DNA from 2 places in the Streptococcus pantholopis genome. Region 1 is predicted to be linked to the other one. Evidence: predicted binding sites of a transcription regulator. Region 1 holds the regulator's gene; the other holds the start of a gene.
The links. Region 1 encodes Rex, which represses fermentation and respiration genes when NADH is low (regulators of the CRP and FNR family bind a similar motif). Its sites were predicted from a motif close to TTGTGAANTANTTCACAA; they were not measured.

Region 1 (16,031 bases):
TTTTGACCGCCGAACCGGTTACCCTATTGAAACAGACATGGCCAGTCTGACCATTATTGCCAGACAGTCTGTGGACTGTGAAATCTGGACAACACGCTTATTTGGACTGCCGTTAATTGAGGTTCTTCAAACGATTAATGAAACATCTCATATTGAAGGACTTGCCGTCACTAAAGATAATCGGATTTTTCTGTCATCTGGGCTAAAAAATCGATTTCAGCCTTTGTACAGATAAAGTATCTCAGTCAATCCTGCAGTAAAAGGCGGCAGCTGATGCGGCTTCAAGCAGAAACAAAGCTGACAGCATGAATCGGCTTTGTATCATTCAAAAAATCATGGCAGAAATCTGCCATGATTTTTTGAATTGTTACTTTAAGAATCTAAATTTTTTCTGTCCTGTCAGTCCTTTAGATCCTGACCGTTAGTAGCAATAACTTTTTGGTACCAGAAAAAAGAATCTTTGCGGTAACGCTTAAGACTGCCCACTTCTTCATCTGTACGGTCAACATAGATAAAACCATAACGTTTACGGATACCTTCGTGTGTTGAAATAAGGTCAACTGCTGACCATGGATTATAGCCAAGCATATCAACACCGTCAGAAATAGCCAGTTGAATTTGCGCAATATGCTGGCGAAGATATTCAATGCGGTAATTATCGTGAATCTTGCCGTCTTCAGTTAAAGTGTCATAAGCACCAAGACCGTTTTCAGTGACTAAAAGCGGTAAACGATAACGGCTGTACATTTCACGAACGGTCGCACGGAAACCGACAGGGTCAATTTCCCAGCCAAATTCAGTTTTAACAAGATTGGGATTATCAACACTTTTAGCAAAACCTGGGAAAGTTTGATGAGATTGCTGGTCACCATTGACACCCGCTGCTTCGCTGCCGTCAGAAGCTTCAACGGTCGCCGTATTGTAATAGTTGAAGCCGATAAAGTCAGGTTTAGCTGCTTTCATGATAGTACGATCTTCGTCAGTAACTGTTGGCAGAGCATCATTTTCTTCCAAATATGCCCAAGCTAAATTGTTATATTCACCAAAAACATAAGCATCTAGATAAAGCCAATTACGCAGAGCATTGAAGTTCTGAGCGGCAATAACATCTTCTGGTTTTGAAGAAGCTGGATAAACCAAAGAAATATTTGGAGCTGGACCAATTTTAGCATCAGGAAGCATTTCATGACAGAGCTGCATAGCTTTGGCCTGAGCAACTAATTGGTGGTGATTTTGTTGGTAAATTTCCTTAGTGAGATTGGCTGTCCCTTCCGGTACATGAAGGGTCCCAATGACTGGGCCAACCAATGTTAGCATATTTTGCTCATTGATTGTCAACCAGTATTTGACGCGGTCACCAAAGTTTTCAAATAAAACACACGCATATTCTGCAAACCAATCAACAGAATCATGCCTTGACCAAGACCCGCGTTCATCAAGCGCCGCCGGCATATCGAAGTGGAACATGGTCACAATTGGCTCAATATCGTATTTCAAGCATTCATCAATCAAATTATTGTAGAATTCAATCCCTTTTGGATTGACCTCACCTGTTCCATTTGGCAAAACCCGTGTCCAGGAAATCGAAAAACGATAAGATTTGAAGCCCATTTCTGCCATTAGAGCGATGTCTTCTTTATAATGGTGATAATGGTCAACTGAAACCGACAAATCGGCTGTTCCTTCAGGAATCTCTTTCACATCTTGGCAGGACGGACCTTTGCCATCCTCTAAAGCAGCGCCTTCAACTTGATATGCTGATGTGGAAGCGCCCCACAAAAAGTCTTTGGGAAAGGGTTTTAATGTTTTATGAAGCATAATATCTCCTTCTATTGATATTAATAATTTTTATGATTTATAATAAATCTAAAGAAGCAAAAGCATTGTAGAGTCCGTTTTCTTCAACATCGTCTGTTACCATGTCTGCCATAGCAAGGATTTCTGGCCCGCCATTTCCCATAGAAACACCGATTTCACAGTATTCCAGCATTGGAATGTCAACCTTGGCATCGCCAAAAGCAATGGTGTTCTTTTTATCAGCATGCAGGTGCCCCAAAAGAACATCGATAGCATGCGCTTTGGTAATATCCTTAACGCCAAGGTCGCCAAATAGAGCTGTTTCACCTCGGCCGCCCCATGTTCCAGCTTTGAGATGAGGAAAGGCTTCTGCTGAATCCAAATAGTCTTGATAAGTGTTAAGAATAAAACTCACTTTATTCAAATCATCACGGTAGAGTTCACCGCCATAGATTAAACCGTGAAGCGCGTCCTCTGCTTCCATATGTTCAACTTCTGCTTCTGCTTTCCCTTTACGAAGCGCATATTGCCGCATGACCGGACGGGCAGCTTCTTTGAAGTTTTCAGAAGCAAAGAGACCATTATTTGATTCCAAGTAGAACTCCAGACCGCGTCCATGTAACCAGTCAACAATGGCTTTGGCCTCTTCTTTTGAAATCAGCTGATGCATAATGACTTGACCATGGTGTTCAACGTAAGAACCATTACCGCCTATCATTCCATCAATGCCTATCTCCCAAATCTCAGGCTGCATTTCCGCACGGCTTCTGCCTGTACAAACATAGACATGATGCCCTTTTTCACGCGCTTTACGGATAGCAGTGACGGCAGATTCGGGAATACGATTATGGTAATCAACTAATGTTCCATCGACATCCAGAAAAATAACTTTTTTGGCCATACCAGTCTCCCAACTATGTGATACTTCTATTATACTTCTTTGCAAGGCTCAATGATAGGCCTATCCTCTTGCAAAATAATACAATCCTACGGTTTTAGCACTATCGCTAAATTTCCAATGCCCCAGCCGAGTAAGCAAAAGAGGTACAAAAGTTAAGCTGGAATGGTTTGAGCAGTATCTCTCCCAAGTATTCTGTCTTGCTTTTTTGTACAGAAACCGCTATGATAAAACAATGGCTAATATTAAGAAAATTCTTGCACTTATCCCAGAAAACAACAGACAAACCGCTGAAACTTTTTTCACTGAACTGGCTGAGGGCTTTAGTTATTTATTTCGTTTAGAATTAGATAATGCTTCCGCACACGTTTCACATAAAAACAGTCAGTATGATGGGGTCTTTACCTTTTCTGAAATCGACTGCCCACTGCCAACACTCAAATTTACCACAAAGGCAGCAGAAAACCAGCAGACCTTTTTTGTGGATAGGACCTGTTTCACCAATCCTAAGACAGTCTTATCGCTGACTCGCTATCTGACTGAGTTTTACCAGAAAATTCAGCCAGACATTCTAAGCTATCTGCCTTATCGGATTAGTTTCTTTGACCAAAGCCACCGTCTGGTCTATTCTAACCATAAGCCCGAGAGCTCTCTGCCTCTTTCAGATGTTGACAGTCCAAAAAAACTGGATGAGGCACTTATCCAAGAACTAAATGATGAAGAAATAAGCAGTCTCCATTTCCCTGTTGCAGAAAGTGTTTTTGACCAGATTCTAATCCAGTCCTACCAAAAATTATATGACCGTCAAAATCAGCTCATAGGAACCTTGGAGAGCGTTCACAATTTTAAACCGGTTCTCTCAGCTTACCTCAAAGAGACCGGTCAGGCGCTGGTCGGATGGTCTGATACGACTTCAGGACCTTCCGTCACTGAAGTCTGGCCTGATAGCTAAAAAAGCTGAGACAGTCTGCCGCTCAGCTTTAACTGCTTAATATATGCAGCTACTGACTGCTTCGATTCAGATCATCAAAAATGGTGTCCAAAACTGCTAAGAACACTGCCCGTATCAGCAGTTTGGCTTTATCAATGACCAATATCAGTCCCGATGAACCGGCTGAGGGCCAAAAGACTGAGATACAGGCATTATCTCGATGCGATTAATATTGAGATGCTCTGGCTGCCGGCTAATCCAAGCTACGGTCTCAGCAATATCTTGCGGACGAATAGCGTGTGCGCCTTGATAAAGCTGTTCAACACGCTGGTTGTCGCCTTTGAAACGGACATTGGAAAATTCAGTTCCTTCACATAGGCCTGGCTCAATATTTGTTACGCGAACCTGTGTTCCAAAAAGGTCAGCTCTAAGATTTAAGGAAAATTGTTTGACAAAGGCCTTGCTCGCCCCATAAATATTTCCGCCCGGGTAGGGGACAGTCCCGGCTGTTGAACCTAAATTGATAATTAAACCAGCATTTCTTTCTACCATCTGCGGAAGGATCTGATGAGTCAAATAGGTCAAACCAATGATATTCGTTTGAATCATAGTCTGCCAGTCCTTAAAATCTGCTTCATAGGCCTTGTCTAAGCCTAGAGCCAGACCGGCATTATTAACGAGTAAATCGACAGCTTGCCAGTCCTGAGGCAAGCTGGCCAGAGCCTGGTCAATCTCTTGCGTTTTGCTGACGTCCATCTGCAAAGGAAAAAAGCAGTCTTTCCCCAGCTCATCTCTCAAAACCTGCAGCCTGTCCCATCTTCTGGCTGCGCCGATAACCTTATAGCCATCTGCTGTCAGTTTTTCAGCAATAGCCTTGCCAAAACCAGCAGATGCTCCTGTCACTAAAGCTGTTTTTACCATAAGCTCCTCCATCTTACAAGATACAAAGCCCGTTAAAAGAGCAAAGCAAAAATAGGAGCCTGACCGCCGAGTCACTAAAGACTCAAGGGAAGGCTATCTTTTTTGCACAGCTCTTAGGGCGTGTTCAATTCAATAAGATACAAAGCCCGTTAAAAGAGCAAAGCAAAAATGACGGTAAGCCAGAAATCTTTGATTTCGTAGGCGCACCTCTGCCAGAACGACTAGAAGGGGGCAGTCGACTGTTAAGGCGACAAAGCTTTCAGACGTTTACGGCCTAGCGGTAACTGGGTAACGATACAGATTTCCAGTCCCCTCACTTTCCCTTTTCTAGGTTCGGGCTGAAATCATCCACTGGATAATTTCACTGCACAGCTCTTAGGGCGTGTTCAATTCATAAGATACAAAGCCCGCCTGTTCTCTGGTCAGCATGTGCTTTTAGAGATCAGCAGTTCTTGGTCTAATACACAAAAAACGAGTAAGGGAGCACCTTCTCGTTTTTTTAATCGTGCCCTCTTTCTTTGACCTATTACGCTTGATCAAATTCACTGTCTCGGGCAAATTGTCTTAATCCTCCAAGGTTTGAGCTGCTGTAATAATTGCAAGCTTATAAATATCTTCAGCACTTGACCCGCGAGAAAGGTCATTGACCGGCTTATTCAATCCTTGAAGAATCGGTCCGATGGCTTCAAACATACCTAAACGCTGGGCAATTTTATAACCAATATTGCCGGACTGCAAATCAGGGAAAATAAAGACATTAGCATGTCCCGCAACTGGACTACCGGGAGCTTTAATTTCAGCTGTTGCAGGAACAAAAGCTGCATCAAACTGCAAATCGCCATCTATACAAATATCAGGCTGAAGGTCTTTTGAGAGGCGTACAGCTTCCTGAACTTTCTCTACTTGCGGTCCTCTAGCGCTGCCCTTGCTTGAAAAACTGAGCATCGCAATCTTTGGATCGATATCGAAAATCTTAGCTGTATCTGCTGTATTAACAGCAATCTCTGCTAATTCCTGAGCATTAGGATCAATATTAATAGCACAGTCTGCAAAAATTAGACGCTGATCCGTATTGTCACGGTTCATCAGGAAAACGCCTGACGTCCGGGAAACACCGGGTTTTGTTTTTATAATCTGCAAAGCCGGACGCACTGTGTCTGCTGTAGAATGAATCGCCCCTGAAACCATGCCGTCTGCCAGCCCCATCTTAACCAGCATAACGCCAAAGTAATTAACATCTCTCAGCAGCTTATCAGCTTCTTCAGCCCCTACTTTTCCCTTACGAATCGCTAAAAATTCCTGCTTCATTTCTTCAAAACCTTCATAATCTTCGGGATTGATGATAGTATAATGCGGATCAGCAAAGCCAAGCTGCGCCAGCAGATTGTGAACCTTGTCGGCATCCCCTAAAATAATCGGTTCAACCAGACCTTCAAATTTTAAGCGGGCTGCCGCACGGACAACACGCTCATCATCGCCTTCAGGGAAAACAATTTTGATATTTTTGCCAACAACTTTCTCACGTAAACTGCCAAATAATGATCGGATACTCATATTGTTATAAACCTCTATTTATTTTCTTGTAAATCTATGATAACGCTATCAAAATCATCTGTCAAGTCTGCCTGCTGAGAGTTCAGCCTGCCGGTGAAAGGATCCCTAAAAGACAGATAATAGCAGTGAAGCGCCTGACGGCCTATTCCGCAGTCCATCCGCCCGCCATATAAATCATCTCCCAAAAGCGGAAATCCGATATGGGCAAGATGCACTCGAATCTGGTGGGTCCGCCCTGTGTGCAGACGAATATCGATAAGATAGACATCCCCATATTTTTTTAACACTTTATAGCTTGTGTGGGCATACTTGCCCGATTGATGGACATGCCGGGTAATCATACTATCGTCTCTTCTGGCAATAGGAGCTATGATATCACCTTCTGACGGCAGATTGCCTGAACCAGAAACCAAGGCATAATAACGCTTTTCAACTGCTTTATTTTGCAGTTCTTTATCCATTCTGGCATGAGCATAGCCATGTTTAGCCAGCAGCATTAAACCGCTTGTATCCTTATCAAGGCGCGTTACAATATGAACCTGTTTGTTAGGATAGTCCTGTGCCATATAATAATATTTAACAAAATTTGCTATTGTATTGGAGTGCAGAACGCTGGGAATACTGGGATAAGCATAGGGCTTATTGATAATTAAAAAATGATCATCCTCATAAACGATAGTCAGGTCATGTTTGACAGGTATTAGACTGTCAGACGGTTTTTCATCAGGAATATCAACCATTACCCTATCGCCAGTTTTCAGTAAATAAACCGCATTTTGTTCATGACCGTTTACCCGAATCCGGCCTCCTTTAAATTTCACCTTGGCCAGCAGGCTTTTCGAAATCCCCTGTCCTTTTAAAAAAGCTTTCACCTGACAGTCTCTGTCTGCGATGAATTCGAATCTCATGAATCCAAATCTCCTATAAAGGCATCTTTGACCCGTTCCCAGAAACTGGTATGGCTCGGCGTCGCTACAAAACTGATTTTTTCAGAATTAATGCAGTATTCAATTTTAGCTACATTTTTACAATGCAGTGTACTATTGTCAACAGATATGGTATAGCTGCCCAGGCGCTTAGGGATAACTTCGATTTTATCTTTTTTGGGAACAATAACTGATGACCCTAAAGTTCTAAACACCCTATTGTTGAGGCTGGAAATTTCTGTCAGCTGCAGAGCCTCAATCGTCGGGTGCAAAACAGCTCCTCCCAGCGATTTATTATAGGCAGTGCTGCCAGTCGGTGTGGAAACTGAAATGCCGTCTCCCCTAAAGCGTTCAAATTTGACATGATTGATGATGACATCGGCAACCATGGTCTTTTCGATTCGCTTAACTGTCGCCTCATTTAAAGCCAGACTTTTAATTTCCCGGCCATTGTCCAGCGTGATTTTAACTTTTAAAATCGGATAAGAGACTTTTTCCCCAGTATCTTTGCGCAGGTTTTCAATAAGTTCATCAATTTCGAAATCTCGATAATCTGTATAAAAACCCAGATGCCCCGTATGCACACCGACAAAACGAACATGGCTGAGCTCTCTTTCATATTTATGAAAAGCGGATAGAAGCATGCCGTCCCCGCCGATAGAAATGACAACATGAGGATTTTTTTTAGATAAGTAAAAATCTGGATCATCTTTCAAAATAGCAAAAAGTTTAGCAGCAATCCGCCGGCTCTGGTACTTGCTATTTGCGATGATAGCAACACGCATCATTTCTTTTTTACCTGTAATATTCATCTGTGTCATCGCTGTTTCCTACACCATCGTTTAGTTTTCTGCTTTCCGGGTCAAAAAGAAGCTGGGCTTCTCTGATATCCTCCCGTATTTTCCTTACTTCTTCATCAAGCTCATAAGCTATCTTGGCGGTTGTCTCTAAACGCTGCTTAATCTCCTGAGGAAATTCACCTTTGTATTTATAGTTCAAAGAATGCTCAATAGTAGCCCAAAAATTCATAGCCAGAGTACGAATCTGAATTTCAGCCAGAACCGTTTTCTGCCCCTGTATTGTATCAACAGGGTACTCAATCACAACATGATAAGAACGGTAGCCACTGGGTTTCATATTGCGAATATAGTCACGTTCCTGAACAATTTTCATGTCATGCCTTTGCCTCAGCAAATCAAGAACATCATCAACATCGTCAACAAACTGCACCATAATGCGCAGACCGGCGATGTCCTGAATGTCCTGTGCAATGTTTTCTTCTTTGATGCTGCGAAGAAGCATTTTTTCCTGAATGCTTTCAACCGATTTGACCCGTCCGGTCACAAATTCAATCGGTGAATGGCGGTTCTGTTTTCTAAACTGTTTGCGAATTCCTCGCAGTTTGATTTTTAATTCCCCAACTGTTTGAATATAGGGATCTAAAAATTCTTCCCATTCAAGCACAACAAAACAGCTCCTTTCTCCAAGCATTATTAAAAGAACCGGCAAAACACTTCAGGCTGCCAGCTTCTCTGATTCGGCTGTTTTCTTCTGACAAAACCAAGTCTATACCAATCAATTAAGCACAGACTTCTGAAACCATAAACAGCTGGGAATCTATTCACTAAATACTGCAGTCTTTTACATTTCTTAAAAGGTCAGTTTGCCAAATATCAGACTTTTTTATAAAATTAGTATAACATTATTTCATTATAACATAAAAGAAATTAAAGGAAAAATGGCATGACACATTTGGAAATCGAGTACAAAACTTTACTTAATAAAGATGAATTTAATCGGCTGGCAGCACATTTTTCTCATATTCCGCCAGTAACACAGACTAACTATTATTTTGATTCTCCTGATTTTCAGCTCAAAGCACATCGCATGTCAATGAGAATCCGGACCTTTTCAGACCGTGCTGAACTGACGCTCAAAATCCCCAGCACTGTGGGCAATTTAGAGCATAACCTCGATTTCAGTCTCCCTCAGGCCAAAGAAATCATAAAGTCCGGTCAGATTCCTGCCTGCTTTATCCGAGATTTAATTGAAGATAAGGGGATTAGACCGGACGATTTGGCTGTGTTTGGCCACCTTACCACAATCAGGCGGGAAAATCAAACAGCCATGGGATTGCTGGCCCTGGATTATAATTTTTACACTGGCCGCAAAGACTATGAACTGGAGCTGGAAGTCACGGATGCCGACAGCGGCAAAAAACGATTTGCCGATTTTTTGGATCAGAATGCCATCACTTTTAAATATGCAAAAAGCAAAATTGCCAGACTGACCAGCAGTTTAAGGGCTGAAAAAAAGTTACCTTAACCTGAAATATTCGTGATTTTCTGGTAAAATAAAGTTAGCAGGCAAAATTTATGGCTGTTTGCTTTTGATAAGCAGCAAATAGACATTAATGCTAATCTTTATTAAAACAATTCACTTGTCCCTTTCACTATAAAGAATGAAGGAGTTATATTAAGAATATGGCAGAACGCTACGCTGATAGACAGCTCAAACTCTTTTCGCTGACTTCCAATCCTAAAATTGCTGAAAAAATTGCCGAAGCCGCAGGGGTTCCCTTGGGAAGACTGACATCGCGCCAGTTTTCGGACGGTGAAATCATGATCAACATCGAGGAGACTGTCCGCGGTGATGACATTTACATTATTCAGTCCACCAGCTATCCTGTCAATGATCATTTATGGGAATTATTGATTATGGTTGATGCCTGCAAGCGGGCCAGTGCTAATTCTGTGAATGTTGTTATCCCTTATTTCGGCTATTCGCGCCAAGACCGAATCGCTGCTTCACGGGAGCCGATAACAGCAAAATTGGTAGCCAATATGCTTGTCAAAGCTGGAGCAGACCGCGTACTGACTCTGGATTTGCATACTGTTCAAGTGCAAGGATTCTTTGACACTCCCGTTGATAACCTTTTTACTATTCCGCTGTTTGCAGACTACTACTACAATCTGGGACTGGTCGGTGACGAAGTTGTCGTTGTCAGTCCCAAGAATTCAGGAATCAAGCGTGCCCGCAGTTTGGCAGAATACCTGGATGCACCGATTGCTATTATTGATTATGCCCAAGATGATGCAGCCAGAGAAGAAGGCTATATTATCGGTGAGGTGGCAGGCAAAAAGGCTATCCTTATCGATGATATCCTAAATACAGGAAAGACTTTGGCAGAGGCCGCAAAAATTTTAGAACGCGGCGGAGCAACGGCTATTTACGCTGCAGCCAGCCATGGCCTGTTTGCCGGCGGTGCAGCCGATATTCTTGCGGCAGCTCCGATAAAAGAAATCCTTGTCACCGACTCCGTTTCCACCAAAGAGCCTGTTCCTGAGAATGTCAACTATCTCTCAGCAAGCCGACTTATTGCAGATGCTATTATCCGCATTCATGAACGCAAGCCGGTCAGTCCGCTCTTTGCTTATACACCTAAGGATTGATTGTTATGGTATATCTTGATAATACAGCTACTACTCCAATGACTCCAGCAGTCATCGAAGCTATGACCGCTGTGATGACTGACAACTTCGGCAATCCGTCAAGTATTCACGTTTACGGCCGTAAAGCCAGTCAGGCATTAAGAACGTCCAGACAAACGATTGCTCATGCATTAAAAACAGAAGTCAGAAGAATTATTTTTACTTCCGGCGGAACCGAAGCTAATAATACTGCCCTTAAAGGCTATGCTCTAGCTAACCAAGATAAGGGCAAGCACATCATTACTACAGCAATCGAACACCCCTCTGTTCTGGAGCCGCTTCATTATCTGCAAGAGAAATTTGGATTTGAAGTCACCTATCTCCGGCCTGAAAAGGGATCTATTACTCTTTCAAGTCTGCAAAAGGCTCTGAGAGATGACACCATTCTTGTCAGCTTCATGCATGCTAATAATGAAACAGGTGACCTGCTGCCAATTGAGGAAGCAGCTGCTCTCTTAAAAACACATCAGGCGGCTTTTCATGTTGATGCCGTCCAAACAATGGGAAAACTCCCAATTTATCCTGAAGAAATTGGAATTGATCTCTTATCAGCGACAGCTCATAAATTTCATGGGCCCAAGGGCGTCGGTTTTCTTTATGCCGCCCCCCTTCACTTTGACAGTTTGCTCCATGGCGGTGAACAGGAAGAAAACAGGCGTGCAAGCACAGAGAACCTCGTTTCAATCGTGGGAATGGCTCAGGCACTGGCAGACAGTCAGTTGCAGTTAAAAGAAAATCTCACCTATATACGGGGACTGAGAGACACTTTTTTAGAGGCTCTCGCTCCTGATTCCTACTACCTCAACGGTTCATCACAACACCTGCCCCATGTCATCAATCTTGGCTTTCCGGGGCAAAACAACGGGATTTTACTGACACAGCTTGATTTGGCTGGTTTTGCCGTATCTACTGGTTCTGCCTGCACAGCAGGCACTGTAGACCCCAGCCATGTATTGGCCAGCCTCTACGGTCATGATTCCGTCAGACTGCAGGAATCGATCCGAATCAGCCTGTCTAAGCTAAATACACAGTCAGAATTACTGCAGTTAGCAAAAAAATTAAAAGAAATAACAGGAAAATAAAATGGCATTTACAAAAAAAGTTACCCTTGATGGCTGTCTCTACAGCTACAGTATTAACCCTGATGTTAAGCCTTATACTCTGCGTGATACCACCTTCACGCAGAATACAGTCGGCCACTATGAATTAAAGCGTTTACTGGAGAAAGTTCCTAATTCCGGTGACGGTTTCCCTTTAAAAATAACTGTCCATAAAGACTTAAATGCATTTAAGCTGACTATCACCGATAAATCTGGCTTACGATCAGTCAATATTTTCAAATCAGAAGACAATAAATTGCTGCAGGATAAATTCTATTTTCTAATGGACAGCCTGGTTGAACGTCACATTTTTAGCAAAAATCCGGTTTGAATCCTTCTCACCCTTTCATACCGGCAGTTTGATACAAAATCTTATGCAAGCATAAGATTTTTTTGTCAGCAATTTTATGTTCACTAAAATTGCTGATTTGATGACTTTTTTGTTACAATATAGATGAACTATTAAGGAGATGATATTGTGGCTATTGATAAATCTATCCCTAAGGCGACAGCTAAGCGTCTGTCGCTTTATTATCGGATTTTTAAGCGCTTTTATGCGAACAACATTGAAAAAGCCAGCTCAAAGCAGATTGCTGATGCGATGGGAATTGATTCTGCTACTGTCCGCCGGGATTTTTCATATTTCGGGGAGCTGGGCCGGCGTGGTTTCGGTTATGATGTTAGCAAACTTATGAATTTTTTTGCTGATATTTTGAACGATCATGCGACAACAAATGTCCTGCTAGTTGGCTGCGGCAATATTGGTCGTGCTCTCTTGCATTATCGCTTTCATGACCGCAACAAAATGCAGATTGCTTTAGCCTTTGATAAAGATGATAATGAATTGGTCGGCACCAAAACATCTGACGGTATCCCTATCTATGGTATTTCCACAATTACTGAGCATATCCAAAAAACTGACATTAAAACCGCTATTTTGACTGTCCCCAGCACTCAGGTACAGGAAGTAGCTGATCTTCTTGTAGCTGCAGGAATCAAAGGTATCCTCAGTTTTGCTCCTGTCCGCCTCAATCTGCCTAAATCAGTCATCGTGCAGTATGTTGACCTGACAAGTGAACTGCAGACACTGCTTTATTTTATGAATCAAACTGACTAAGGAGGCAGCATGTCAAAAAAACCAATAATTGGCATCACCGCAAATCAGCGGCCTAATCCAGAAGCTAAGGAAATTTCCTGGTCTTATGTACCAAGCGGTTTTGTCAATGGGGTCAAAGCCGTAGGCGGCTTACCGCTTGTTCTGCCAGTCGGCAATCCTAAAACAGCGCCTGATTATGTCAGTATGATTGATAAATTAATTCTTATCGGCGGTCAAAATGTTGATCCCAGCTTTTACGGCGAAAGAAATCAAGCCAGCGATGATGATTTTTTTAAAGAACGTGATATCTTTGAGCTGGCCTTGATTGAAGAAACAGTTAAGCAGAAAAAACCGATTTTTTCTGTCTGCCGCGGAACCCAATTAATGAATGTAGCCTTGGGCGGTTCACTCTATCAGGATATCGAAAACCACTGGCAGGACCGACCGGCTGACTACTTATCTCATAACATGGTAATCAAAGAGGACAGTAAGCTGGCTGATATTTACGGTTCAGCCAGCTCTATTAATTCTTTTCACCATCAAAGTATCAACCACTTAGCCAGTGAACTGCGTGTTATTGCTGAAGATCCCAAAGATGGAACAATTGAGGCTGTAGAATCAATTGACCCCAGAATGCGTTTTTTAGGTGTTCAATGGCACCCTGAACTCTTGTATGAAACGCGCAAAGAAGATTTGGAACTCTTTAGATATGTTGTCTGCGAACTTTAAAGCAGACCCGTTTCCTCACGAAAACTATAATAATCACGCCTGCTGACGATAATGTGATCAAGACAGACAATCCCCATGTCTTCACAGGATCGTTTTATTTTTTCTGTAAAGCGTAGGTCGTTTTCACTGGGAACAAGCGATCCTGAAGGATGATTGTGAACAAGGATAAGGGAGGTGGCCATATTTCTGCAAGCATAGTGCAGAATTTCCCGCGGCTCAGCGATAGAGTGCCTGACTGTTCCGATAAAAATCGTCCGCTGTTCAATAACCCGATTCTGTGTATCTAAATAAAGGGTCAGCAAATGTTCTTGTTTTTTGTTTCCCAGTTCTATAATCATTTTCTGCGCCAGCCGCTCACTACTTAAAATCCTTTCATTCTGGTAGTATTCTGCCTTATTAATCCGATTAGCCAGCTCCAGCATCGCTTTTATTTCTATTGATTTTACTCTGCCGACCCCTTTGATACTCTGCAGCTCCTGCAGGGATAAGTCGCGAAAATCGGCTAAACTACGGATATCCTTCAAAATCTGTGTTGAGACTTCCAAAACCGGCCTTTGCTTTGTACCGGTACGCAGTAAAATGGCCAACAGTTCCTGATTGCTGAGTTTTTCAGCCCCCAAATCAGCCAAGCGCTCTCTTGGCAGCAAGGGTTCTTCTTTCAATTCAACTGTATACATTTCTTTTTACCTCCATCTATTTATTCGAAAAAAATAAAAAGAGCCGGTCTAAAAGAACTGCCCCCAGTTTTAACTTATTTAGCAAAGACAGCCGAGTTCTTGAAAAGAAATGACCTGCCCTAAAAACCTAGCAAAAAAGAAGGCAAGTGATGTAGACATCACTTGCCTTCCTCTATTTTCATACAGATTTTAACGGCCTTTTCTCTTGTAAAAAACCTGGCAATGTATATCTGCTAGGTTTTTATTCTGCCGGTTAGATGCTGATAGTGCTTATAGAGGGCACTGTAGCGGCCTCTGTAGTCTTTTTTCCATGGTTTATCCCGTCCGCAAAAATGCAGAAAAACGGTATGCTCAATAACCCAGTCTAAATCCCATTTACCCGAACTTCTGGTAAAATACAGAATATTGTAACGCGCATCATAATTGTAAATCTGATCAGGAATCAGGAGGGTTTTGTGACCATAAAGGGCATTGAGAATATCCTGATCCGGCAAAAAGAGCAAAAGACTGTTTTTCTCAATGTAAGACAGAATATCCTGACGTCTCACTTCCTGCCGGCCTAATTCTAAATTCATCAGCAGCACTCCCGAATTAAAATAGCCTTCTGATTCAAAATTTCTCAGCCGCAGTTTATTGACTAGCTCCGGTATATTGGTATCAGAAGTATGGCTGGCTGCAGCAAAAAGTTTATCAGAGAGATCTAAACGGTATAAAGGGACAATATCATTCAAACAGAGAATGTCTGCATCTATATATAAAATGCGGTCTAAATGCTCTGGCAGGTATTCATGGGCTAAAAGCCTGTAATAAATCGTTTCCGGATAGCGATTCGTTGTCGGGGCATCTTTAAATGCCTCTTCGCCGATGACAACGGGGAAATAAGCAAGACCCAGCTGCCCGCAAAACTCAGTAATTTCATCATTTCTGCGCAGCAGTTTTTTCTGTAAAACATAAACGGCCATATTTTTAGCCGTTGCATTTTGCCAAACCGAAAACAAGGTGACTTTAAACTGGTCAACATAGCTATCGTCAATTGAATAAAGCAAATTTAGTGGTTCCATATCATCTATTCTAACATTTTAGCAGTCATTTGCAATCAAGTATCAGTGTGTTAGCCATTTGATGGCTGCTGAGCCCGACGCTTGGCCACATTGTCTTTAATAATTTGATAAACTGAAGCACTCAAAGGCACTGCAATAAGCATACCGACAACACCAAAAACAGCACCGCCGACAATAACCGAAAACAACACCCAGATAGCCGGCAGGCCAATAGAGCCGCCCACAACTCTTGGATAGACAAGATTGCTTTCACATTGCTGAAGTATAATCAAAAATATTAAAAAGAAAAACGCCTGTTTGGGAGATTGTGTAAAGACTAAAATCGTTCCTAAAAGACCGCCTAAATAAGCCCCAATAACTGGAATAATATTCGTAAAACCAACTAAAACACCGACTGTCGTAGCAAAAGGGAAATTAAAAATCATCATCCCAATAGTACAAAGGGTAGCCAGAATGAAGGCTTCAATGGTCTGACCGGCAAAAAAACCGCGAAAACGCTGGTGCACAATTCCCAATACATAATAAATTGAAGCAGCATATGGCGTCAGGTAGGTATCAATCAGCAAATGAAACTGATGCTTCAGCTGTTCTTTGCTGGAGAGAACATAGATAGAAAATACAAAACTGACAAACACATTCACTATCGTTGACGCAATAGAGGTAACCGATGTTAAAAGTCCTGTCAGTATGGCTAATACCTGAGTCAGAATCTGCTGGCTGTAGCGGGAAAATGCTGCTGTTAAATCTGTTTCAAGACCAAAATAATCCAAAACTTTCGCAAACTGCCTATTCTCATAAAGTTCTGTCAAAAACTTCTGCAAAGCTCCAGTGTCGATAGTCAGAAGTGAAC
Region 2 (16,031 bases), 800 kb from region 1:
GAGGGAAATCAATGGTCAGCAGTTCATAGCTTTCCTCTTCCTGATAGGTATTTATCTGCATGTAAAGGACATCATCAAGATAAATTTGCAGGTAACCGCCTAGATAATAACGGCTGTATTCAAAGGAAATATTTCTGACCGGTCCATCATGCTGGATTTCCATAGTCGGATTTTCCAGATCATCTGTGGCTTCTGTTATGTTAATAGGAATAGGTACGGCAGCGCTGTATACACCCCAGTCATTGCGGACAATTTCTTCATCACTTAGCGGCTGCCCCTCTAAGGCAATTTGCCGTGTGTTTCCGCGATAGCCGGCTGCTAAAGGGTCTTTTTGCTTGGCTGCGACAATCTTGATGTTGCCGCTGTTATCGGCTACTTTTAATTCATTGCGTAGCAAAAAGACATAGGAAAAAAAGGCTAGAGCACAGACAAGGCTGATGAGGAATTTCTGTCGCTTTTCAATCCAGTTGACAATTCTTTTCACAATGCACTCCTTGATGATTTATTCAATAATCAGCAAGCCTTCTTTAACAGCAAAAGGCTCAGCTTCATTGATGCGGTCATAGAACATAATACCGTTTGTATGGTCAATTTCATGCTGAACGACAATAGCCCGATAGCCCTTTAACTTAATCCTTTGTTTTTCCCCATTTTTATTGTAGTAATCAACGGTTACACGAGCATGGCGGATAACATACCCGGGAACTTCCCGGTCAACGGACAGGCAGCCTTCGCCGTCAGCCAGTGTAGCCTCTTGTACGGAATGAGCAACAATCTTAGGATTATACATGACTTCCTGCAAACTATAGCTTTCTGCCGGTGGGTTGCCGTCCTCATCCTCTGGGTTAGGAATCAGCACTGCAATAATCCGTTTAGAAATATTGAGCTGCGGAGCAGCCAGTCCAACACCGCCCCGCAGGCCCATTTTTTCAGCTGTCGCAGGATCCTGAGAGTTCTTAAGAAACTGCAGCATTTTTTCCCCCAGAATAATGTCCTCGTCCTGTATGGGCAGGCTGACATCTTTAGCCCGTTCCCGCAGAGTAGGCTGCCCTTCACGAATAATATCATCCATTGTAATGACACGGCTCGGCCGTATTAATTTGTCCTGTACTGACATGCTGTTCTCCTTTATTAATGCGATATTAAATTATTTTTGAATTCAAACAAATCTACTATATCACAAAATGGCCTGTAAATAAAGAAGAGAGTTTTAATGACAAGCTGTTCTTGTCCTGCTTGCAGAGTGTTTTTATCTTTGAATTTTTTAGCTGAAATATAAGGAAAGATCCGACAGCTGTTTAATTAATGTTTGACGGGCTTTTTTGAATTTGTTACAATAAGAACAGTCGCAAAGACAAACTAACTTTTTCTTGGTTCCGGGACCTGCCAAAACCCAGAACTCGGATGAAGCAATAAAAGGAGAAGAACTATGGCAATCTCAAAAGAGAAAAAAAATGAAATTATTGCACAATATGCGCGCCATGAAGGCGATACGGGCAGTGTTGAAGTACAGGTAGCTGTTTTGACTTGGGAAATCAACCATTTGAACGAGCATATCAAGCAGCATAAAAAAGACCATGCAACATACCGTGGACTGATGAAGAAAATCGGCCACCGCCGGAACTTGCTGGCTTACTTGCGCCGTACAGATGTCAACCGCTACCGTGAGCTGATTCAGTCCTTAGGACTGCGCCGCTAAGCAAAAACAATTATTTAAAGAACCCAAAGCCCGAACAAACGATTTTGGCTTTAGGTTCTTTTTTTAGACAATGAAGGCCGGATGACTAGAAAGCAGCGGCAGGCAAATAGTAGAGAAGCACTTCAGACTATTGGAATCTCCTCTTTCTGTGATTTTATTTGACAGCTTTTATATTATGCCTCATTCAATCAGACTTATTTTTTAGAAATCAAATCCTTCTTATCCCTGTCCTGCAAGGCTTTGCACCTATCACTGACAAAATAAATGAAAAAAATCACAAAAAAGACTTGATTTCGGGGAAAGAAAATTATATAATAACAAGTGAAAAAAATCACAAATGAATTTTCTTAGCTTGAAAATTCAGCCATCGCTATTTACAAAGGAGTTTTTTAATGGTTAAAGAAGCAAAAACAGACGTTAAAAAAGCAGAACTTTCACAAGAAGAGGCTGCGGCTCAGTATACGAACGGCTTAGTTGAAAAGGCTTTGGCTGCTGAGGCGGTTTATGCCACTTATACACAGGAACAGGTGGATAAAATCGTTGCAGCCATGGCCTTGGCGGGTTCTGAAGCATCTCTTCAGCTGGCAAAAGAAGCTCATGAAGAAACCGGCCGCGGTATTGTTGAAGATAAGGATACGAAAAATCACTTTGCTACAGAGTATGTTTACGAAAGAATTAAAAATGAAAAAACTGTAGGCATTATCGGTGAAGATAAAGTTGCAGGCGGTGTTAAAATCGCAGCTCCTCTGGGTGTGCTGGCCGGAATCGTGCCGACTACCAATCCGACTTCAACAACCATGTTTAAGATTTTAGTCGCTCTGAAAACCAGAAATGCTATTGTCTTTGCTTTCCACCCGGCAGCTCAAAACTGTTCAGCGCATGCAGCCCAAATCTTATACGATGCAGCTGTTAAAGCCGGTGCACCTGAGAATATTATTCAATGGATTGACACTCCATCAATCGCTAATACCAGCGCTTTGATTTCCAACAAAAATATTGCTTCCATTTTGGCAACAGGCGGTCCGGGCATGGTGAATGCGGCTCTTAAATCAGGGAATCCATCTATGGGTGTTGGTGCCGGTAACGGTGCGGTCTTTGTTGATGCGACAGCCCATCTCGATCGGGCCGTTGAAGACCTTCTCCTGTCAAAACGTTTCGATAACGGCATGATCTGTGCTACTGAAAATTCAGCAGTTGTTGAAGCACCGGTTTACAAAGAGTGGCTGGAAAAAATGCAGGAAAAAGGCGCTTATCTGGTTCCTAAGAAAGATTACAAAAAACTTGAAGATTTTGTTTTCAATGATGGCCACGGGGTAAACGGACCGGTTGCCGGTATGTCGGCGCAATGGATCTGCGAACAGGCCGGTGTCAATCTTCCGGAAGGCAAAGATGTTCTCTTGTTTGAGCTGGATAAGAAAAATATCGGCGAAAAACTGTCATCAGAAAAACTTTCTCCTCTCCTTTCTGTCTATAAAGCTAAAGACCGTCAGGACGGTATCGAAATCGTAGCTGCTCTGCTGGATTATCAAGGGGCAGGCCACAACTGTGCTATTCAAATCGGCTCACAGTCTGATCCGTTTGTCACTGAATTCGGTGATGCTCTGAATTCGTCTCGTATCTTGGTTAACCAGCCAGACTCAGTCGGCGGTATCGGAGATGTTTACACAGATGCGCTGCAAGCCAGCTTAACTCTTGGAACAGGATCATGGGGGAAAAATTCATTGTCTCACAATTTATCAACCGGCGACCTTTTGAATGTGAAAACTGTTGCTAAGCGCCGCAATCGTCCGCAATGGGTCCGTCTGCCGGAAAAAACTTACTACGAAAAGAATGCCATTTCTTACTTGCAGGATGCCTATGAACCAATGAAGCGCGCGCTTATCGTAGCTGACCCCGGTATGGTTCAGTTCGGTTTTGTTGACACAGTTTATGCGCAGCTCGCTTTACGCGATGAAAAGGTTGTGACCTCTCTTTACGGCACCATCAAACCGGATCCGACTTTAGGCCAAACTATCGAAATTGCCAAACAAATGCGTGATTTCAAACCGGACACCGTTATTGCTATCGGCGGGGGTTCCGCAATTGATGCGTCTAAGATTGCCCGCTTGATTTATGAGGTATCGCTTGATAAGGAAGCTGGCTGGCTCGACAGTTATGACAATGTAAGCGAGTTCTTCCTTGAATTGCAGCAAAAATTCATTGATATCCGTAAACGGATTGTCAAATTCAAACACCAAACAGAAACACGCCTCTTCTGTATCCCGACAACTTCAGGGACAGGGGCTGAAGTGACACCGTTTGCTGTTATTACTGACGATTTCACTCATGTCAAATACCCGCTGGCCGACTATGAGCTGGTTCCGCAAGTGGCAATTGTTGATCCGGAATTTGTTATGACTGTGCCAAAACGGACTGCTGCCTGGTCAGGTCTTGACGCCTTGTCACATGCGCTGGAATCTTATGTTTCAGTTATGGCTTCTGACTTCACAAGACCTTGGTCGCTTGAAGCTATCAAACTGATTATTGAGAACTTAGAAGATGCTTATAACTATGATCCTCAAAATCCGACTCTGCGCGGCGAACAGGCTAAAGAAAATATGCATTATGCTTCTACAATTGCCGGTATGGCCTTCGGGAATGCCTTCTTAGGAATTAACCACTCTCTTGCTCACAAAACCGGTGGGGAATTCGGTCTGCCGCATGGTCTTGCTATTGCCATTGCCATGCAGCATGTTATCCGCTACAATGGAGTAGCCGGCAATGTGAAACGCTCTGTCTACCCACGCTATGAAGAATACCGTGCACAGCGCGATTACGCTGATATTGCTCGCTATCTGGGTCTGCAGGGCAAAGATGATGCGGAATTAGTCGAAGCACTTTGCCAACGCATCGATAAACTTATGCATGCTGTCGGTGTTGAGCCTAAACTGTCTGCTAATGGCGTTACCAAAGAGGCCTTTGATGCAGCTGTTGACCGTCTGGCAAGTCTGGCTTACGATGATCAATGTACTCCTGCCAACCCGCGTCAGCCTTACATTGCAGAGCTGAAACAATTGTTAATTGACCAGTTCTAAGAGCTGATAAAAATGGAAAGTGGGACAAGAACTTCCAATAAACCACTGCGTCAAACGCATATATCTAAAAAAATGAAACGAGGCAGGACTTTTGTCCCAGCCTCTTTTCTTCATTAGGGAAGAGAAAATCATCTGCTGCTCATTTTAAAGACAGCAGTTTTTTTGAAAAAGAGACAGTTTTCCGGATTTTTTATTTTGCTTAAATTATGGTATGATAATAACAATACGTGGTTTTATACAAAAACAAGTTTGTAAAGGCCTTACAGATTAGTTTTTGTAGAAAACACGTATGCTATCATTATTATAAGAAGCAAAAACGTCACTATTTTTAAGGGTATCAGCCTGCTGACCTTGATATAACCGCTGGGTTTTAGCAGTTTCATCCGGATAGATAGTATTTTAAATATTTTTGATGACTTAAGGAGATGACAATGACAAAACAGGTTTTTCAGACAACTTTTGCCGGCCGGCCCCTCATCATTGAAATCGGCCAGCTGGCTAAGCAGGCCAACGGTGCCGCCTTGATTCGCTATGGGGAAAGCACTGTACTGACAGCTGCTACCATGTCAAAGAAAATGTCCGCCGGAGATTTTTTCCCTTTACAAGTGAATTACGAAGAAAAGATGTACGCAGCCGGGAAATTTCCGGGAGGATTTAATAAACGGGAAGGCCGCCCTTCAACAGATGCGACTCTGACGGCTCGTTTGATTGACCGCCCGATTCGGCCGCTGTTTGCAGAAGGGTTTCGTAATGAGGTACAGGTCATAAATACGGTTCTGTCTTACGATGCAGATGCCAGCGCCCCTATGACCGCAATGTTAGGTTCATCCCTGGCCTTATCTGTTTCGGATATTCCTTTTGAGGGTCCAATTGCTGGTGTTCAGGTGGCTTACATTGACGAGGACTTTATCATTAACCCGACAGCCCAGCAAAAAGAGCAATCGCTTTTAGATTTAACTGTAGCAGGGACGAAAGATGCCATTAATATGGTAGAATCCGGGGCTAAGGAACTATCTGAGGAGATTATGCTTGAAGCTTTGCTCAAGGGACATGAGGCGATAAAGGAGCTGATCGCTTTTCAAGAAAATATCATTGCTCAGGTCGGCAAGCCTAAAGCCGAGGTTGAACTCTTGCAAGTCGACAGCAGTCTTCAGGAAGAAATTACTGCAGCCTATTCTCTCGAGCTGCAAAAAGCGGTTCAGATAGAGGAAAAACAGGCTCGTGAAGCGGCTACCGAAAAACTTAAGGAAGAAGTGACAGCTGTCTATGAAGAGCGGTTTGCAGATGCCGAAGATTTGGATACCATCATGCGGGATGTGGCTGAAATTCTTGAGCAGATGGAGCATGCAGAGGTTCGCCGCCTGATTACTGAAGATAAGGTTCGTCCTGACGGCCGCAGGATTGATGAAATTCGTCCGCTGGATGCTGAGATTGATTTTCTGCCGCAGGTTCATGGCTCCGGCCTCTTTACACGCGGGCAGACACAGGCTTTATCCGTATTAACTCTGGCCCCTATGGGAGAAACTCAAATTGTTGACGGTTTAGACCCAGAATATAAGAAACGGTTTATCCATCACTATAATTTTCCCCAGTATTCTGTCGGCGAAACCGGACGTTACGGGGCACCCGGCCGGCGGGAAATCGGACACGGTGCACTCGGTGAGCGGGCCTTGGCTCAGGTGCTGCCTAGTTTTGAGGATTTCCCCTATGCTATCCGTCTGGTGGCAGAGGTACTGGAGTCTAATGGATCCTCTTCACAGGCTTCTATCTGTGCCGGAACTCTAGCTTTAATGGCTGGGGGCGTCCCTATCAAAGCGCCTGTTGCCGGTATTGCAATGGGGCTGATTTCAGATGGGACACGGTATACCATTTTGACAGATATCCAAGGTTTGGAAGACCACTTTGGCGACATGGATTTCAAAGTAGCGGGTACGCGCCGAGGGATTACTGCCTTGCAGATGGATATCAAAATTGCCGGTATTACACCGCAAATTTTAGAAGAGGCTCTGGCTCAGGCCAAGAAAGCTCGCTTTGAAATTTTAGATTTAATCGAAGCTACAATTCCTCAGCCGCGGTCTGAACTGGCACCGACAGCGCCTAAGATCGATACGATGACAATCGATGTTGATAAAATCAAAATTGTCATCGGCAGAGGCGGGGAGACTATTGATAAAATTATTGAAGAAACCGGCGTTAAGATTGATATTGATGAAGAAGGCCATGTTGCTATTTATTCCAGCGATCAGTCAGCTATTGAACGGGCTAAAGAGATTATTGCCGGTTTGGTCCGCGAAGCTAAGGTGGATGAAGTTTATCACGGCAAGGTTGTGCGCATTGAAAAATTTGGTGCTTTTGTCAATCTTTTTGAAAAAACAGATGCTTTAGTGCATATTTCCGAGCTGGCCTGGAGACGGGTGAACAAGGTGGAAGATGTGCTGAGTCTAGGCGATGAAGTTGATGTTAAAGTTATCAAGATTGACGATAAAGGCCGGGTAGATGCTTCAATGAAGGCCCTGCTTCCGCGTCCGCAGCGGTCAGAAAAAGATCACAAAGAGCATTCGCACCATAAACATCATCATAATAGGAAAGAAAAATAGAGGACATGAGCAAAATAGAAGAACTTGATGTCAGTCTGCGAAAGTTTATTGCAGACCCTGACCATTTTTTAGACAGCATTGCCTTGGTCAATGCCCTGCACAGCTATCCTGTTTTGGCCAGTGATCAGCCCTATATTCTTGAAATCAGCGGCCAGCAAGTAACTCCTGTCTTTACCGATTTTACTGATTTAGATAATTTTAAAAAAGAGGAAATCAGTGCCAGAAATCAGCACTGGACCAAGCGATCTGCTTTGACCGTCCTAGAAGAAGGGATTGCCAAAGGCTCTGCCGGTTTGGCTTTCAACTTGAAAAAAACAGGAGATTTTGAGAATTCAACTATCTTTTCAAGCAAGGATATGATCCAGTTTTTGGCGACTTATAGTTCTATTTTGGATCACTTACTGAATGAAAAAAATGTACAGGCCGATACTATGGATAAATATTATCTGGTGCCTGTCTATATTCATCCGCAGGAAGATAATCATTTTGAACGTCTTTTTCCAATTATGGCTACCCCGGAAGGGGAACGCTATGTCCCCATTTTCTCTAACCTGGCCAGCTTTGCCAAATGGTACAATAAGGAAGAATTTGGCGGTGCTTTCCGACAAGCGCAGGGCCTTATCCTGACTTGGAAAATTGAAGATATTTATAAACCAAGGGAGGGTCAGGCAGAAACAGAAGAGACCTTTGGTCTGGCTGTTAACCCATTTGATGAAGAGCAAATTTTAATCAATTGGTCGGATATTGATGTTTAAAATAAGGTTAAACGCTGCGAAGAAAAGATGTTCTGACTTAGAATCTGGCGATTCGTCAGTCAGTCCCCTGTTTTTGCTGTGAGCTTTAAACGCCCTTTGTATCTTGTGTAATTGAACACGGCCTAAGAGCTGTGCAAAAAAGACAGCCTGTCCTAGAGACCTATGGCTCTTCGTCCAGTCTCCTATTTTTGCTTTGCTCTTTTAACGGCCTTTGTATCTTGTGTAATTGAACACGGCCTAAGAGCTGTGCAAAAAAGACATACCTAAGTTTAGAATTGATTTCAAGTTAACCAGCCGTAGCCGTCTGAAGGCTTTATCGTCCTAGCGGCCGCCCGCAGCCTTCTAGTCGTCCTGGCAGAGGTGCGCCGACGAAATCGAAGATTTCTGGCTTACCGTCATTTTTGCTTTGCTCTTTTAACGGCCTTTGTATCTTGTTTGAACTGAACACGGGCTAAGCTCTTTGCAAAAAAGATAGCCTTCCCTAGAGTCTTTAGTGACTCGGCGGTCAGTCTCCTATTTTTGCTGTGAGCTTGAACGCCCTTTGTATCTTGTTGAGAGGAGTTGTTATGGGCTGGTGGAAAGAAAGTATTGCTATTGTAAAAGAAAATGATCCGGCTGCCCGCACGTCACTTGAAGTATTGTTGACTTATCCGGGGATAAAGGCTTTGGCTGCGCATCGGCTGTCTCATTTTTTATGGGTGCGTGGTTTTCGCTTGCTAGCGAGGATGCATAGCCAGTTTTGGCGATTTTGGACGCAGATTGAAATTCATCCGGGCGCTGAAATTGCTGAAGGAGTCTTTATTGACCACGGTTCTGGTTTGGTGATTGGAGAGACGGCTGTTGTAGAAAAAGGGGCTATGCTCTATCACGGCGTAACCTTAGGGGGAACCGGGAAGGATGTGGGCAAGCGTCACCCCACTGTCCGTAAGGGGGCTCTTGTTTCGGCTCATTCTCAGGTCATCGGACCTATTGAAATTGGAGAGAATGCCAAGGTTGGTGCTGCAGCGGTTGTTGTTGCGGATGTTCCGCCTGATGTCACCGTAGTAGGTGTTCCGGCTAAGGTCGTCCGTGTCCATGGTAAGAAAGATGAAGCAGCTATCAGTCAGTTGGAAGAAGAACGGGAATCAAAATACTACACATCGAAACTGGAAGAAGCGCGTTATGCAAGCTTACACTCTTCTAAGCTTTGATAGTGGAGGCAGCAAGTTATAGGAGGCAGTATGCTGTTGAATGAATTTGATGACAGTCCTGCTATTATCGAACCAACAGACAAAGCTGTTCGAGGCGGCGGAGAGGTCTGTGAAACCATTATTCTTTCTTTTGCCGGTGACATGGTGGAAGAACTGGCTGGGCTTCCACAAGTTCATCTTGGCGGTTATTTGCAAAACCTTAATGGCAAGCAGTCCTGGTTTATCTACCAAAGAAGCAGACAAAAGGTCGCGGTCTGCCTGGCTCCTGTTGGTGCACCGGCGATAGTTGGCGTTTTAGAAGAACTAAAAGCTAAGGGCTTCCGCAGGTTTATCATTATGGGGTCCTGCGGTATTCTGGATAAAACTATAACAAGTCAAACCATTATTTTGCCGGTTTCTGCTCTGCGTGATGAAGGGACAAGTTACCACTATGCTCCTGCCAGCGAGGAAATCAGATATGATGAGGCGTCGTTGGCTATTATGGAAAAGGTTTTTGACAGACATAGTATCAGCTATATAAAAACAAAGACTTGGACGACAGATGCTTTTTACCGTGAAACGCCGGAAAAGGTTAAGCGCCGCATGTCCTCTGGTGCCGCAGTCGTAGATATGGAAGCGGCGGCTATCATGGCTTGGGCCAGATTTCGTCAGGCGGAAGTATGTCAGTTTTTCTATCCGGCTGATTACGTCAACCGACTTGATGGTGCTTGGGAGGCAAGGCGCAAAAGCTTGCCTGATTGGCTGCCTTTATTTGATCTGGCTTTAGCTATTGCGAAAGAGGCTGAAAATGAAGCGATTTTGGAAGAATAATAAATGGTTATCAATTTATCTAATCGGCAGTTTTGGCTATGTTATAGGGCAAATCCAATCAGGGCATTACAGCTCTGTGTATCCGATTCTGATTTTTATTCCTGTTTTGATTTTATACCTTTACTGGGCAGACAGAAACAGGAAGTGATGGCAGCGAACAAAGAAATAAAGTCCTGTCTTAACAGTGACCGGATCTTGTAAACTGACATATATATTAAAAAGCCTGCAAGAAATTTGAGGGAAGGTAGGTGCCTATGATTAAGATTTATGACACAATGACCCGCAGTCTGCGTGATTTTATACCAATTACTGATAAAACCGTCAATATGTATGTCTGCGGACCGACTGTATACAATTATATCCATATCGGTAATGCCCGCAGTGTTGTTGCCTTTGACACCATTCGCCGTTATTTTGAATACCGCGGCTATACGGTTAATTATATCTCTAATTTTACTGATGTGGATGATAAAATTATCAAAGGGGCAGCTGAGGCCGGTATGGATACCAAAGCATTTTCCGACAAATTTATTGCTGCTTTTATGGATGATGTTAAGCGTCTCGGGGTCAAGCCTGCGACAAAGCATCCGCGTGTTATTGACTACATGGATCAAATTATTGATTTTGTAGAGGTTTTAGTGGCTAAAGGCTATGCCTATGAGACAAATGGCGATGTTTACTTTCGTGTGGCAAGGTCTGAAAATTATGCTAAATTAGCCAATAAAACACTGGCAGACCTTGAGGTCGGAGCCAGCGGCCGAGTAGAAGGTGAAGGCGATGACAAGGAAAATCCGCTTGATTTTGCGCTTTGGAAGGCGGCTAAACCGGGAGAAGTCTTTTGGCAGAGTCCTTGGGGAGCAGGACGTCCCGGCTGGCACATTGAATGCTCCGTTATGGCTACAACTATTTTAGGGGACACCATCGATATCCATGGTGGCGGTACTGACTTAGAGTTTCCTCATCACACCAATGAAATCGCCCAGTCAGAAGCCAAAACGGGCCAGACTTTTGCTAATTACTGGATGCATAACGGATTTGTCAATGTTGACAATGAAAAAATGTCTAAGTCTCTCGGCAATTTCGTAACCGTCCATGAGATGCTAAAGACTGTTGATGGTCAGGTTTTGCGCTTCTTCTTGGCTACACAGCACTATCGCAGACCGGTTAACTTTACAGAAAAAGCGGTCCACGATGCGGCTGTCAATCTGAAATATCTTAAAAACACCTATCAGCAGCCCTTGACAAAAGAAGTTGATACGGAAGAAATTGAACGTTTTACTGCTGATTTTAAAGCTGCTATGGATGATGATTTCAATGCAGCAAACGGGATAACTGTCCTTTTTGATTTGGCTAAGTGGATTAATTCAGGCCATTATGACCAAACTGTCAAAGAGACTTTTGCGAAAATGCTGGCTGTCTTTGGTATTGTTTTTGAGGAAGAAGTACTTGACAGTGAGATTGAACAGTTAATTGAAAAACGCCAGCAGGCCCGTGCTAACCGTGATTTTGCGACAGCAGATGCTATTCGTGACCGCTTGGCAGCACAAGGCATTAAGCTCCTTGATACGAAAGATGGAGTGAGGTGGAGCCGTGACTGAGCATTTTGATGCTGAGCTTATCAATGGGATTGCTCTGGCTTTTGAAGGTGATGCGGTTTATTCGATGTACATCCGCCGTCATTTGATTTTTCAGGGACTGACCAAAGCCAGCCAGCTCCACCGTCTGGCCACTCACTATGTATCAGCCAAAGCACAGGCGATGCTGGTCAGCAAACTCTTGGAAGAAGGCCGGCTGACAGATAAAGAAGAGGCTATTTACCGGCGCGGCCGCAACGCTAAAAGTTACACAAAAGCTAAAAATACAGACATTATTACTTATCATATGTCTACAGGATTTGAGGCTGTTATGGGCTATCTGCACATGACTGAACAGCACAGCCGTTTGGAAGAGCTGATTGCTTGGTGCATAGCTGCTGTAGAAAGTAAGCCCTGATTTTGGCAGCTGCCATGCCATCTATCTGTAAGGACAGAAAAAAACAGTATCTAAACCGTTAGTTTCACAGCAGAAGACAATTCACTCAGACTAGCTTCAAAGATGCGGTGCAATCCCTCAGGCGGCAGTTGAAAATACCAGAGGGACTTGCTATAATTTCTTATATGAAAAACAAACAATCTAAAAGCCCTTCCTCTATTGTTTACGGGGTTCATACGGTCATCGAAAGCCTGCAGGCTGACAGTGGCCGAAAGCTCTATATTCAGAATGATTTACGGGGAAGAAACCGAGATAAAATCCAAAATTTAGCAGATAAAAAAAATGTTCCTGTTTCTTTTCTGCCTAAGACAGCCTTATCTGAAATGAGCGGTCAGTCTGTCCATCAGGGGTTTGTCCTGCAGGTAACTGAATTTGCTTACACAGAACTAAAGAGCTTACTTAAGAATGCGATGCGGGATGATAACCCTCTTATACTTGTTTTAGACGGTTTAACAGACCCTCATAATCTTGGTTCCATTTTGCGAACAGCTGATGCAGCTGGTGTATCTGGGATTATTATCCCTAAACACCGTGCAGTCGGGGTCACCTCAACAGTAGCAAAGACAGCAACAGGTGCAGCAGAATATGTCCCCATTGCCCGTGTGACGAACATCAGCCAAACTCTTGCTACGCTCAAAGAACAGGGGTTTTGGATTTTTGGGACGGATATGACAGGAACCCCGTTTTATAAGTGGAACACATCGGGGAAACTGGCATTGGTTATTGGCAGTGAAGGAAAAGGCATCTCTCCCAATGTTAAAAAACAGGTGGATGAAATGGTGACTATTCCAATGAATGGTCATGTGCAGAGCCTCAATGCCAGTGTCGCGGCAGCAATTTTAATGTATGAGGTTGTGAGACAGCGCTTGACATAGCTGAAATAACAAGAATGCTTTATGGTCATAATATCTGCTAAATAAATAGACAGCCAAAAATGATTTGATAAGAAAGGTAAGTTGAAAGAGACTAATATGGGATTAAAAATCATAACGGATTCCACTGCTGATTTGCTGGAAAGCTGGGCTTTGAAAAATGATGTTCAGATAATGGGGTTGACTGTCCAGCTGGATAATGTTACTTATGAGACGGTCGGACCTGATCGGCTGACAAGTGAGTTTTTATTAGAAAAAATGGCAGCCGGCGGAAAGCCGACGACAAGCCAAGTCAATGCCGGACAGTTTGAGACGGTTTTTCGGCAGGCAGCTGAAAACGGAGAAGATGTTCTTTATATCGCTTTTTCATCCGTTCTGTCTGGTACGTATCAATCATCTCTGATAGCGCGTGACATTGTTCGGGAAGAATATCCGGAGGCTGTTATTGACATTGTTGATACTTTAGCAGCAGCCGGCGGAGAAGGCTACTTGGTCATGCTGGCGGCCAAAGCCAGAGCAGAGGGGCAGTCTCTTCAAGACATCAAAGCCTTAATTGCTGATGTGGCTCCTCGGCTGCGGACCTTCTTCTTGGTGGACAATCTCTATCACCTGATGCGCGGAGGCCGTCTGTCTAAAACCTCCGCACTTGTCGGAAGTTTAGCTAACATTAAACCTTTGCTGTGGCTGGATGCCAGCGGCCGTCTCGTGCCTTTGGCAAAACTGCGCGGCCGCAAAAAAGGTATGAGAGAAATGATCAAACAGGCAACGGCGGATCTCGGTCATGATACAGCAGTAGTGGCCTATGCAAATGATGATAAAGCCGCTCAAAGCTTAAAAGAACAGCTTCTGGAATATGAAGATATCAAGCAAGTCATCATTCTGCCCTTGGGTCCGGTGATTTCAACACATGTTGGCCCGAATACCTTAGCCGTATTTACAATTGCTAAAAATGCAAGATGAATAAAAGCCCGGCTGACTGAAGCTTCTGATTATCTATCAAAGATAGACGGAAGTAAAGAGACTGGAGTCAACTATTTCTTTCACTCTAACAGCAATGCTGGCGGTTTAACCCCTTTGTTGGACAAAGAAAGGACGTTGTAGCAGAAATCGCTGATGCCCCTTTCTAAATGAAATACGCAAAAAAGCAGCAAATGAGTTTTGCTGCTTTTATTGCCAGCATTTACACTTCTTATCTTAAACTGTTATAACAATAATAAACATAGTTGGTTAGGTCTTTCGGTATAATCTTATCGGCTCCTGCAGATTGTAAATTAAAATAGCAGTAAGGCCTGCTAAATGCTTGAAAATAGGAAGTCTGAGCAGTATAATTAGCTTGTAGGGGTAACCATCTCTTAAAAAAGAGAGGAATAATAGGTGAAGGAGGTAAGTAAAATGCTGACACCTAAATTATTTTCAGATGGCCTATTAGATAACTGGTTTGACGATGTATCAAAGGAATTTACGAATATCCGGCGTAATATCAGCAAAAATGCCGGTCGTGAAATGTTGATGGATGTCAAAGATAAAAAAGACCATTATGATGTGGAAATTGACTTACCGGGGGTTAAAAAGGAAAATATAACCATTGAACTCCAGAATGGCTATCTAAACATCACAGCCTCAAAAAGTCATGATCGGGAAGAAAAGGATAAGGAAGATAACATTATCCGTCAAGAACGCTATTACGGCACAATGTCAAGGAGCTTTTATGTAGGTGATAATGTGACAGCAGATGATGTCCACGGGAAGTTTGAGGATGGGGTACTTACCCTCACGATTCCTAAGAAAGAACCTACTGAAAAGCTCGATAATCCTAATCGTATTTCAATCGATTAAGACTTGCTGAAAAAACATAGAGTCTGGGACGACAGTCTCGGGCTCTTAACTTGTTATAGGCAAATAGTTGAGAAGAAAAAAGCTGAATGGGCAAGTATAGTTCTGAAAAGCTTAAAAAGCGGCTAATCAGCTTAAACGTGTCTGTTTGGCATATTGGCATAGTACTAAGCGGTGATGTCAAAAAGTACTTTTACCGGAGTTAGCTTACTCACTTTTGTCGCTGTCGCACTTGACAGCTATCTTTTTTTATTATTAAGAGCGCCGCCAATGTTATTTATAGTATAAAAAAGAACAGCATCCCAAGAAAACATTATATTTTAGTCTGAAAGGAAAAACGTCCTTGAGATAGCTGAATGATTAAGAACCATTGCAAATTCGGAAGCAGACACGATTTTGTTAATTAGCAAACGCCACTAATTATAGTAGAGACACTTTGAAAATATAGGAAAAAAGTCTTGACTTTGGTCTTAGTTTTTTGGTATGATTATGAATGGTATTGTTTACCCCATTTGAAAGGCCCCGGAACCCTTCAAATACCTTGTGGACCGGAACATCCACTGCTAGTAAACATAAAGATTTGTATAGGAGAAATCATGAATAAAACAACATACATGGCTAAGCCAGGTGAAGTTGAACGCAAATGGTACCTTGTTGATGCGACCGATGTGCCGCTTGGACGTCTGTCAGCTGTTGTTGCCAGTGTTCTTCGAGGAAAAAATAAGCCTACTTATACCCCTCACACTGATACCGGTGATTTTGTTATTGTTATCAATGCTGAAAAAGTAAAATTGACTGGCAAAAAAGCAAGCGACAAAATTTATTATACGCACTCAATGTATCCTGGCGGTCTAAAACAAATATCTGCAGGAGAATTGCGCTCCAAAAATGCTGTGCGCTTGATTGAAAAATCAGTTAAGGGTATGCTTCCGCACAATACTCTTGGCCGTGCACAAGGCATGAAGCTGAAAGTATTTGTCGGCCCAGAGCACACCCATGCTGCTCAACAGCCAGAAGTGCTCGATATTACAGGACTTATCTAAGAGAGAAAGGAGCATCAATAAATGGCACAAGCACAATATACAGGTACTGGACGCCGTAAAAATGCAGTGGCTCGCGTTCGTTTAGTCCCAGGAACTGGTAAAATTACAGTAAATAAAAAGGATGTTG

Region 2: a site for Rex is predicted at 2,019-2,036, ahead of adhE (bifunctional acetaldehyde-CoA/alcohol dehydrogenase). Genes of this name have one in related genera too.

What each region holds. Positions count from the first base shown of each region.
Region 1 covers NZ_CP014699.1:913,655-929,685, reverse strand. Annotated here, with positions in the region: gene A0O21_RS04335 (FAD:protein FMN transferase) at 1-235, shown strand, start outside; gene A0O21_RS04330 (glycoside hydrolase family 1 protein) at 400-1,818, opposite strand; gene A0O21_RS04325 (Cof-type HAD-IIB family hydrolase) at 1,856-2,698, opposite strand; gene A0O21_RS04320 (hypothetical protein) at 2,931-3,647, shown strand; gene A0O21_RS04315 (SDR family oxidoreductase) at 3,792-4,547, opposite strand; gene pta (phosphate acetyltransferase) at 5,112-6,101, opposite strand; gene A0O21_RS04305 (RluA family pseudouridine synthase) at 6,116-7,009, opposite strand; gene A0O21_RS04300 (NAD kinase) at 7,006-7,848, opposite strand; gene yjbM (GTP diphosphokinase) at 7,823-8,518, opposite strand; gene A0O21_RS04290 (CYTH domain-containing protein) at 8,771-9,352, shown strand; gene A0O21_RS04285 (ribose-phosphate diphosphokinase) at 9,511-10,479, shown strand; gene A0O21_RS04280 (cysteine desulfurase family protein) at 10,485-11,600, shown strand; gene A0O21_RS04275 (DUF1831 domain-containing protein) at 11,602-11,949, shown strand; gene A0O21_RS04270 (redox-sensing transcriptional repressor Rex) at 12,097-12,735, shown strand; gene A0O21_RS04265 (gamma-glutamyl-gamma-aminobutyrate hydrolase family protein) at 12,745-13,443, shown strand; gene radC (RadC family protein) at 13,440-14,120, opposite strand; gene A0O21_RS04255 (glycosyltransferase family 8 protein) at 14,354-15,181, opposite strand; gene A0O21_RS04250 (AI-2E family transporter) at 15,232-16,031, opposite strand, start outside.
Region 2 covers NZ_CP014699.1:1,713,724-1,729,754, reverse strand. Annotated here, with positions in the region: gene A0O21_RS08040 (LTA synthase family protein) at 1-484, opposite strand, end outside; gene def (peptide deformylase) at 503-1,117, opposite strand; gene rpsO (30S ribosomal protein S15) at 1,430-1,699, shown strand; gene adhE (bifunctional acetaldehyde-CoA/alcohol dehydrogenase) at 2,092-4,773, shown strand; gene pnp (polyribonucleotide nucleotidyltransferase) at 5,205-7,370, shown strand; gene A0O21_RS08015 (SseB family protein) at 7,376-8,125, shown strand; gene cysE (serine O-acetyltransferase) at 8,692-9,315, shown strand; gene A0O21_RS08005 (nucleoside phosphorylase) at 9,346-10,125, shown strand; gene cysS (cysteine--tRNA ligase) at 10,380-11,723, shown strand; gene A0O21_RS07995 (Mini-ribonuclease 3) at 11,716-12,117, shown strand; gene rlmB (23S rRNA (guanosine(2251)-2'-O)-methyltransferase RlmB) at 12,282-13,031, shown strand; gene A0O21_RS07985 (DegV family protein) at 13,128-13,988, shown strand; gene A0O21_RS11155 (DUF6440 family protein) at 13,989-14,129, shown strand; gene A0O21_RS07980 (Hsp20/alpha crystallin family protein) at 14,421-14,864, shown strand; gene rplM (50S ribosomal protein L13) at 15,458-15,904, shown strand; gene rpsI (30S ribosomal protein S9) at 15,926-16,031, shown strand, end outside.